DNA from 2 places in the Kosakonia radicincitans DSM 16656 genome. Region 1 is predicted to be linked to the other one. Evidence: predicted binding sites of a transcription regulator. Region 1 holds the regulator's gene; the other holds the start of a gene.
What was found. Region 1 encodes PurR, which represses purine synthesis genes. Its sites were predicted from a motif close to CANGCAAACGTTTGCNTG; they were not measured.
Positions count from the first base shown of each region.

Region 2: the regulator PurR is predicted to act here: its motif matches at 2,420-2,437, upstream of Y71_RS17860 (amino acid aminotransferase).

Region 1 covers NZ_CP018016.1:3,123,425-3,127,759, forward strand. Annotated here, with positions in the region: gene sodB (superoxide dismutase [Fe]) at 1-12, shown strand, start outside; gene Y71_RS14930 (MFS transporter) at 43-1,212, opposite strand; gene cydH (cytochrome bd-I oxidase subunit CydH) at 1,377-1,466, opposite strand; gene purR (HTH-type transcriptional repressor PurR) at 1,766-2,791, shown strand; gene punR (DNA-binding transcriptional activator PunR) at 2,811-3,722, opposite strand; gene punC (purine nucleoside transporter PunC) at 3,833-4,335, shown strand, end outside.
Region 2 covers NZ_CP018016.1:3,682,428-3,686,762, forward strand. Annotated here, with positions in the region: gene asnS (asparagine--tRNA ligase) at 1-604, shown strand, start outside; gene ompF (porin OmpF) at 1,207-2,313, shown strand; gene Y71_RS17860 (amino acid aminotransferase) at 2,501-3,691, shown strand; gene Y71_RS17865 (MBL fold metallo-hydrolase) at 3,737-4,335, opposite strand, start outside.

The DNA.
Region 1 (4,335 bases):
TTCGCCGCATAAAACAAAGGAGGGGCATTGCCCCTCCTCTTTTTACTCGACTGCCGCACAGGCTCGTTCCGGCCGGGAGCGCCCGGAAAACAGCACCACCATCAGCCCAAGCCCCGCAATAATCGCCCCCATCACCGGGACAAAATCATATCCCAGGCCGCCGGAGATCACCGCGCCGCCCGCAGCCGCACCGAGTGCGTTACCGAGGTTAAAGGCACCAATGTTCACTGAAGAAGAGAGTCCTGGCGCTTCATGTGCGACGCGCATTACACGCATTTGCAGCGGCGGAACCACAGCAAAGGTCGCTGCGCCCCAGACCACCATGCTGATAGCCGCGCCTACTTCGCTGCGGGCCAGGAACGGAATAGCCAGCATGATGGCAATCAGCAGGATAAGAAAACCTTTCAGCGTACCGGTTACCGAACGATCCGCCAGTTTGCCGCCAAGGTAGTTGCCAATCGAGAAACCGACGCCAATCAGCACCAACATCCCGGTAACAAACACCGGCGTAGCATCAGTAATGGTGCGCAGCACCGGCGAAATATAGGTATAAAGCGTGAACATCGCGCCCGCGCCGAGCACCGTCGTCAGCAGTGCCGACAGCACCTGTGGACGAACCAGCACGGACAACTCTTTGCGTACATCCGGACGTTCGCCCGTTCCGCCGCCAGGCAGTGAAAAGTAGAGGCTCAGCATGGCAACCAGACCCAGCACGGCGGTCGCCATAAACGACATGCGCCAGCCGATGGTTTCACCCAGCCAGGTTGCAGCAGGCACACCGCCAATATTGGCGATAGTCAGCCCCATAAACATGGTGGCGACGGCGCTGGCTTGTTTCTCTTTTGCCACCACGCTTGCGGCAACAACCGATCCCAGACCAAAGAAGGCGCCGTGGTTGAGGCTGGTAACGATGCGCGCCAGCATTAAGGTGGTGTAGTCCGGCGCGATTGCCGACAGCACATTACCCAGCGTAAAGATCGCCATCAGGAAGATCAGCGCGTTACGTCTGCCACGGTGCGACAGCAGCAGCGTCATCAGCGGCGCCCCCACCATCACGCCAATCGCATAAGCGCTAATCAACATCCCCGCCGCCGGAATGGAAACATCGACGCCACGGGCAATAACGGGCAGCAATCCCATCGGGGAGAACTCCGTTGTACCTATCCCAAAGGCGCCAATCGCCAGGGCAAGCAGAGGGAAATTTACTTTCATCGTTTGACTCCGAAAAAGCCGTGTCGGTTGGAGACACTGTCGCAGAAGTCAAAAGTATGACAGCAATCACAAAAAACAGAAGTTAGCAGAATGACAAAAGATTATTGCAGAAGTGATAACAATGGCGGGGAAAGCCGAGGGAGAAGGCTCTCCCTCGTGCCAGATCAATGCAGCGCGGCGGTCAGCCCACCGAAAACAATCAGGCTCAGAACAATGACGGTAGTGACCAAAGAATACTTCAGATCGGTGCTCATCAATTTTTCTCCATTTTCATTTCCCCACAAAAAGTGAGTTTGCGCATTTTTGCACAAATAATCATAAAAATCTTGCAGGAATTAGGAGGAGATATGTTTTAGCGCTTCCCCTTTTGCTCAAGATAAGACAAAATTCGACGCTAAATTTATTAGCGTACCGGCCATTGACTCCCCTCCTGACGTTTAGTGTCTTTTTCCCGGCGTACCGCACTCACTTTGCTGGGGTTCAGGGTGATGGAAGGCAAACGTTTACCTTAAGTATTATCAGGAGCTTATGATATGGTCTGGAGTGATTTCTGATGGCAACGATTAAAGACGTCGCGAAACGAGCAAACGTTTCCACTACAACCGTATCACATGTAATTAACAAAACGCGCTTCGTCGCTGAAGAGACTCGCAATGCCGTATGGGCGGCGATTAAAGAGTTACATTACTCCCCCAGCGCTGTGGCACGTAGCCTGAAGGTCAATCACACCAAATCGATCGGTTTACTGGCCACAAGCAGCGAAGCCGCCTATTTTGCCGAGATCATCGAAGCCGTAGAGAAAAAATGCTTCCAGAAAGGCTACACCTTGATCCTCGGCAACGCCTGGAACAGCCTTGAGAAACAGCGCGCCTACCTGTCGATGATGGCGCAAAAACGTGTCGATGGCCTGCTGGTGATGTGCTCCGAATACCCGGAGTCGCTGCTGAGCATGCTGGAAGAGTACCGTAATATCCCAATGGTGGTGATGGACTGGGGCGAGGCGAAAGCCGATTTTACCGATTCGGTCATTGATAATGCTTTTGAAGGCGGCTATATGGCTGGCCGCTATCTGATTGAGCGCGGACATCGCGATATCGGCGTCATTCCAGGCCCGCTGGAGCGCAACACCGGCGCAGGCCGCCTCGCCGGTTTTATGAAAGCGATGGAAGAGGCGATCATTACCGTACCGGAAAACTGGATCGTGCAGGGCGACTTTGAACCGGAATCGGGTTACCGGGCGATGCAGCAAATCCTCAACCAGTCCCACCGCCCTACTGCCGTGTTCTGCGGCGGCGATATTATGGCGATGGGTGCGCTCTGCGCGGCGGATGAGATGGGGCTGCGCGTTCCCCAGGATATTTCGCTGATCGGCTATGACAATGTGCGTAATTCCCGCTACTTTACGCCCGCACTGACCACCATCCATCAGCCGAAAGATTCGCTGGGCGAAACGGCGTTTACCATGTTGCTCGATCGTATCGTCAACAAGCGCGAAGAGTCGCAGTCCATTGAAGTCCATCCGCGTCTGATCGAGCGTCGTTCGGTGGCGGATGGTCCGTTCCGCGACTACCGCCGTTAATCACGCCCTGCGGGGGCCGCTACTCCGGCTCCCGCAACCATTCGCTGTTCAGCGTCTCACTGTCCCCCAGATACTCCAGCAGCCAGTTCAACGCCGGTGATGCGTCATTTTGTTGCCATGTCAGGCAGCAGGCCGCATCCGGAAACGGGTTCTCCAGTTCCAGCGCCACCCAGTCGCCGCTGTCCAGCCGCGGACGCGCGAAATGCGCGGGCACCATCCCCACACACAGCCCGGCAGAAAGGCAGGCTTCTGAAGCGGACCAGTCCGGCACGATTACCCGCTTCTGGTTATCCAGCAGCCAGGTAATACGTTTTGGCAACGAGCGCGACGTATCTTCCTGGATCAACGAAGGCCAGTTGCGCAACGTTTCATCGCTTAGCGGGCCGGGCATTGATGCCAGCGGATGGCGGCTGGAGACCACGCATTTCCAGCTCAGCATGCCCATATCACGAAACGCGTACCGTCCACCGACCGGGATCGCCTGGGTCGCGCCAATCGCCACCTCAACGCGGCCATCTGCCAGCGCATCCCAGACACCGTTGAACACCTCCTGGTAAACCTGTAACTCGACATCGTTAAAATGTCGGTAGAAATCGACGATCAGTTGCCGTGTTCGTGCCGGTTTCACAATGTTATCCACGGCAATCGCCAGTTGGCCGCGCCAGCCGTTGGCGATCTGTTGGCACTGCTGGCGGGTGATCTGCATTTTTTTGATAACAGATCGCCCCTCTTTTAAAAACCAGCTTCCGGCGGGCGTTAACTCCACATCCCGATGACGGCGTTCAAATAACGGAACTGCCAGCCACTCTTCGAGTTGGCGCACCGTATAGCTCACCGCTGAAGGTACGCGGTGCAGCTCCTGGGCGGCACCGCTGAAACTGCCGTTGCGCGCAACAGCATCAACCACTTCGAGTGAATATTCTGACCACATAATCTGCCTGCAAAAATTTTGAAACCACTGCGCAAATATTAGCGTTTCACAAGCAGGAAAGCACTCCTTACACTCGACAGCCCTGAAGAAGCAACAAGATGAGAACTCAAATGCAACCTGGAAAAGGATTTTTAGTCTGGCTCGCGGGATTAAGCGTGCTGGGCTTTTTAGCCACCGATATGTACCTGCCCGCGTTTAGCGCGATACAACAAGATTTGCAAACCTCCCCGGCCATCGTCAGCGCCACGCTGAGTTTGTTTCTGGCAGGCTTTGCTGTCGCACAACTGGTATGGGGCCCCTTGTCGGATCGCTATGGCCGCAGACCTATTTTGTTGAGCGGGCTGACTATTTTCGCACTTGGCTGTCTGGGAACATTGTGGGTACGGGACGCCAGCCTGTTACTTGCGCTGCGTTTCGTACAGGCAATCGGCGTTTGCGCCGCTACGGTTAGCTGGCAGGCGCTGGTCACTGACCACTATCCGGCACACCGCGTTAACCGTATCTTCGCGACCATTATGCCGCTGGTGGGCCTGACGCCTGCGCTGGCCCCCCTGCTGGGTGCCTGGATGCTGGCGCACTTCTCCTGGCAGGCGATTTTTGCCACTCTGCTGGC
Region 2 (4,335 bases), 560 kb from region 1:
AGAAGCCATGCTGAAATATGCCTTCAAAGCAGTGCTGGAAGAGCGTCTCGACGATCTGAAGTTCTTCGAGGAGCGCGTAGATAAAGACGCAATTGGCCGTCTTGAGCGTTTCATCGCAGCGGATTTCGCGCAGGTGGACTACACCGATGCTGTCGCTATTCTTGAAAAATGCGGCGAGAAATTCGAGAACCCGGTTTACTGGGGCGTTGACCTGGCCTCCGAGCATGAACGCTATCTGGCAGAGAAACACTTTAAAGCGCCGGTGGTAGTGAAAAACTACCCGAAAGATATTAAAGCATTCTATATGCGCCTGAACGATGACGGTAAAACCGTTGCCGCGATGGACGTGCTGGCGCCGGGCATCGGTGAAATCATCGGTGGTTCACAGCGTGAAGAGCGTCTTGATGTGCTGGATGCGCGTATGGCCGAAATGGGTCTGAATAAAGAAGACTACTGGTGGTATCGCGATCTGCGTCGTTACGGCACGGTTCCACACTCTGGTTTCGGTCTCGGCTTCGAGCGTCTGATCGCCTATGTCACTGGTGTACAGAACGTTCGTGACGTGATTCCGTTCCCGCGCACGCCGCGCAGCGCGACATTCTGATAAACATAAAAAGCCAGCTTCAACGCTGGCTTTTTTCTTATCCTTTTCCTGTCAACTTTCGTTAACAACTTTTCGACATCCTCGTCGGCAATCCCTCCCCCCCTTACCTTTCTTTGCACATTTTTACGCCTGAAATAAGTCTGAACAAAAAACGACCGGCGGAGTTATTGCGGGATATGTCTGGCTGTTAATTAGCACATTTGGACAAAAAACACACAGCTATCCGGATGGCTAAACTCTGTCATAAGAAAAAGCAAGATGAGAATGGTTCCGGACCAGGAAAAGCTATTATCTCAATTAAATATAAGTAATTCATATAAATAGGAATGGGAGTGCCGTTTTTATCAGCGGTTGGTGCTGAACTTTGAGATGGTTCACAAAGTTCCCTTAAATTCATACTTTTTTACACAATATTTCTTTTTGTTACCGCTTTAAGACATTTGTAGCACTTTCAGGCTAGCGAAACGATTATATGTTTGGAAAGATGCCTCTCAGACACAGAAAGACACCAAACTCTCATCAATAGTTCCGTAAATTTTTATTGACGGAAATTATTGGCGGCAGTGGCAGGTGTCCAAAAAAACCAATGAGGGTAATAAATAATGATGAAGCGCAATATCCTGGCAGTGGTTATCCCTGCCCTGCTGGTAGCGGGTGCAGCTAACGCTGCTGAGATCTATAACAAAGATGGCAACAAAGTAGATATCTACGGTAAAGCTGTAGGTCTGCACTACTTCACCAAAGACAACGGTAGCGATGGCTACGCTGGCAATGGTGACAAAACTTACGCTCGTCTGGGCTTTAAAGGCGAAACCAAAATCAACGACCAGCTGACCGGCTACGGCCAGTGGGAATACAACTTCCAGGGTAACAACTCTGAAGGTGGTACTGATGTTCAAGATGGTAACAAAACCCGTCTGGCATTTGCTGGTCTGAAAGCTGGCGACGCAGGTTCTTTCGACTACGGTCGTAACTACGGTCTGGTATACGATGCAATCGGTGTAACCGATATGCTGCCAGAATTCGGTGGTGATACCAGCAACAGCGACAACTTCTTCTCTGGTCGTCAGGGTGGTCTGGCTACTTACCGTAACAGCAACTTCTTCGGTCTGGTTGACGGTCTGAACTTCGGTGTCCAGTACCTGGGCAAAAACGAGCGTTCTGACGCAACTCGTTCCAACGGCGACGGCTGGGCGACTTCTTTAAGCTATGACTTCGAAGGCTTCGGTATCGTTGGTGCTTATGGCGCGGCTGACCGTACTAACGCTCAGCAAGCTCTGACCGCCTTTGGTACCTCCGGCGAAAAAGCTGAGCAGTGGGCTGTTGGTCTGAAATATGACGCTAACAACATCTACCTGGCTGCTATGTACGAAGAAACCCGCAACGCGACTCGTCTGGATACCACGCTGCCAAGCGGTGTTGCACAGAATGGCTTCCTGAACAAAACTCAGGATTTCTCCGTTGTTGCACAGTACCAGTTCGATTTCGGTCTGCGTCCGTCCATCGCTTACTACAAATCTAAAGCGAAAGATGTTGACGGTATTGGTAGCGAAGACTTCATCAACTACGTAGAAGTGGGCGCAACCTACTACTTCAACAAAAACATGTCCACCTATGTTGACTACATCATCAACCAGATTGATAAAGACAACAAACTGGGCGTAGGTTCTGACGACACCGTTGCAGTTGGTATCGTTTACCAGTTCTAATCAGTCACCCCTCGACTGTTATATGCATATCAAACAGGGCTCCGGCCCTGTTTTTTTATGCCTGAAACAAAAATGCCGACGACTTTTGAAAAGCATCGCGCTTTTTATCGCAAACGGTTGGCAATTCTTGCGTCAGCCGTTACCCTGATAGCGGATCTCCCTTCTGTCATCAAAATGGAACCTCGTCATGTTTGAGAATATAACCGCTGCCCCTGCCGACCCTATTCTGGGTCTGGCCGATCTGTTTCGTGCCGATGAACGCCCCAATAAAATCAACTTAGGGATCGGTGTTTATAAAGATGAAACCGGCAAGACCCCGGTATTAACCAGCGTGAAGAAAGCAGAACAGTACCTGCTGGAAAATGAAGCCACCAAGAACTACCTCAGCATTGATGGTATTCCTGAGTTTGGCCGTTGCACCCAGGAACTGCTGTTCGGCAAAGGCAGCGCGATTATCAATGACAAACGTGCACGTACCGCACAGACTCCGGGCGGCACCGGCGGGCTGCGCGTCGCGGCAGATTTCCTTGCCAAAAACACCTCCGTTAAGCGCGTCTGGGTAAGCAATCCAAGCTGGCCGAACCATAAAGGCGTCTTTAACTCCGCTGGCCTCGAAGTCTGCGAATATAACTATTACGATGCGCAGAACCATGCGCTGGATTTCGACGGCATGCTGGCGAGCCTGAACAATGCGCAAGCTGGCGATGTGGTGCTGTTCCATGGTTGCTGCCATAACCCGACGGGTATCGATCCTACACTTGAGCAGTGGGAAACACTGGCGAAACTCTCCATTGAGAAAGGCTGGTTGCCGCTGTTCGATTTCGCCTATCAGGGGTTTGCCCGCGGTCTGGAAGAAGATGCTGAAGGCCTGCGTGCGTTCGCAGCGCTGCATAAAGAATTTCTCGTCGCCAGCTCATTCTCCAAAAACTTCGGTCTCTACAGCGAGCGTGTCGGCGCCTGTACGCTGGTCGCGGCGGATGCAGAAAGCGCCGATCGCGCCTTCAGCCAGATGAAATCCGTGATCCGCGCCAACTACTCCAATCCACCAGCACATGGCGCTTCTATCGTGGCAACCATTCTCAGCAATGACGCACTGCGCGCGATCTGGGAACAGGAGCTGACCGATATGCGCCAGCGTATTCAGCGTATGCGCCTGCTGTTTGTGAATACGCTGCAGGAGAAAGGGGCTAATCGCGATTTCAGCTTTATTACCCGTCAGAACGGTATGTTCTCGTTCAGCGGCCTGACTAAAGAGCAGGTGCTGCGTTTGCGCGAAGAGTTTGGCATTTACGCTGTCGCTTCCGGGCGTATTAACGTCGCAGGTATGACGCCGGATAATATGTCGCCGCTGTGCGAAGCAATTGTCGCCGTGCTGTAAAATGTCACGCATGCAGAAAGGGTCGCCGAAGCGACCCTTTTTTATTTACCACACCGGTAATTCATCCTGCAGGAACGGGTTGTGCAGCCGTTCATTGCCCAGCGTCGACATTGGCCCGTGTCCAGGAATAAAGGTGATGTCATCGCCAAGAGGCAGCAATTTACGTTTGATTGAATCAATCAACTGCGCATGATTCCCCTGCGGGAAATCGCTGCGCCCAACGCCGCCTTTAAAGATCACATCGCCAGAAACCAGCAAACGCGACTGCGCATCAAAAAACACCACATGTCCCGGCGTATGACCCGGGCAATGCAATACCTGTAATGTCACCTTACCGACGGTAACCGTATCGCCTTCATTTAACCAGCGGTCGGGCGTCAGCGGCGGGCAATCATCCAGACCAAACATCCGGCTTTGGGCGGGCAGCCCCTGCAACCAGAACTCATCATTTTTTTCCGGGCCAATAATCGGCACATCGTAATGCTGCGCCACTTCGGCTGCCGCACCCACATGATCAAGATGACCATGCGTGAGCAGAACTTGCGTCAGCGTCACGCCGGAAGCATCCACTTCGGCGATAATACGCTGTGCATCACCGCCAGGATCGACCACGGCGGCAAGTTGAGTCTGTTCACACCAGATTA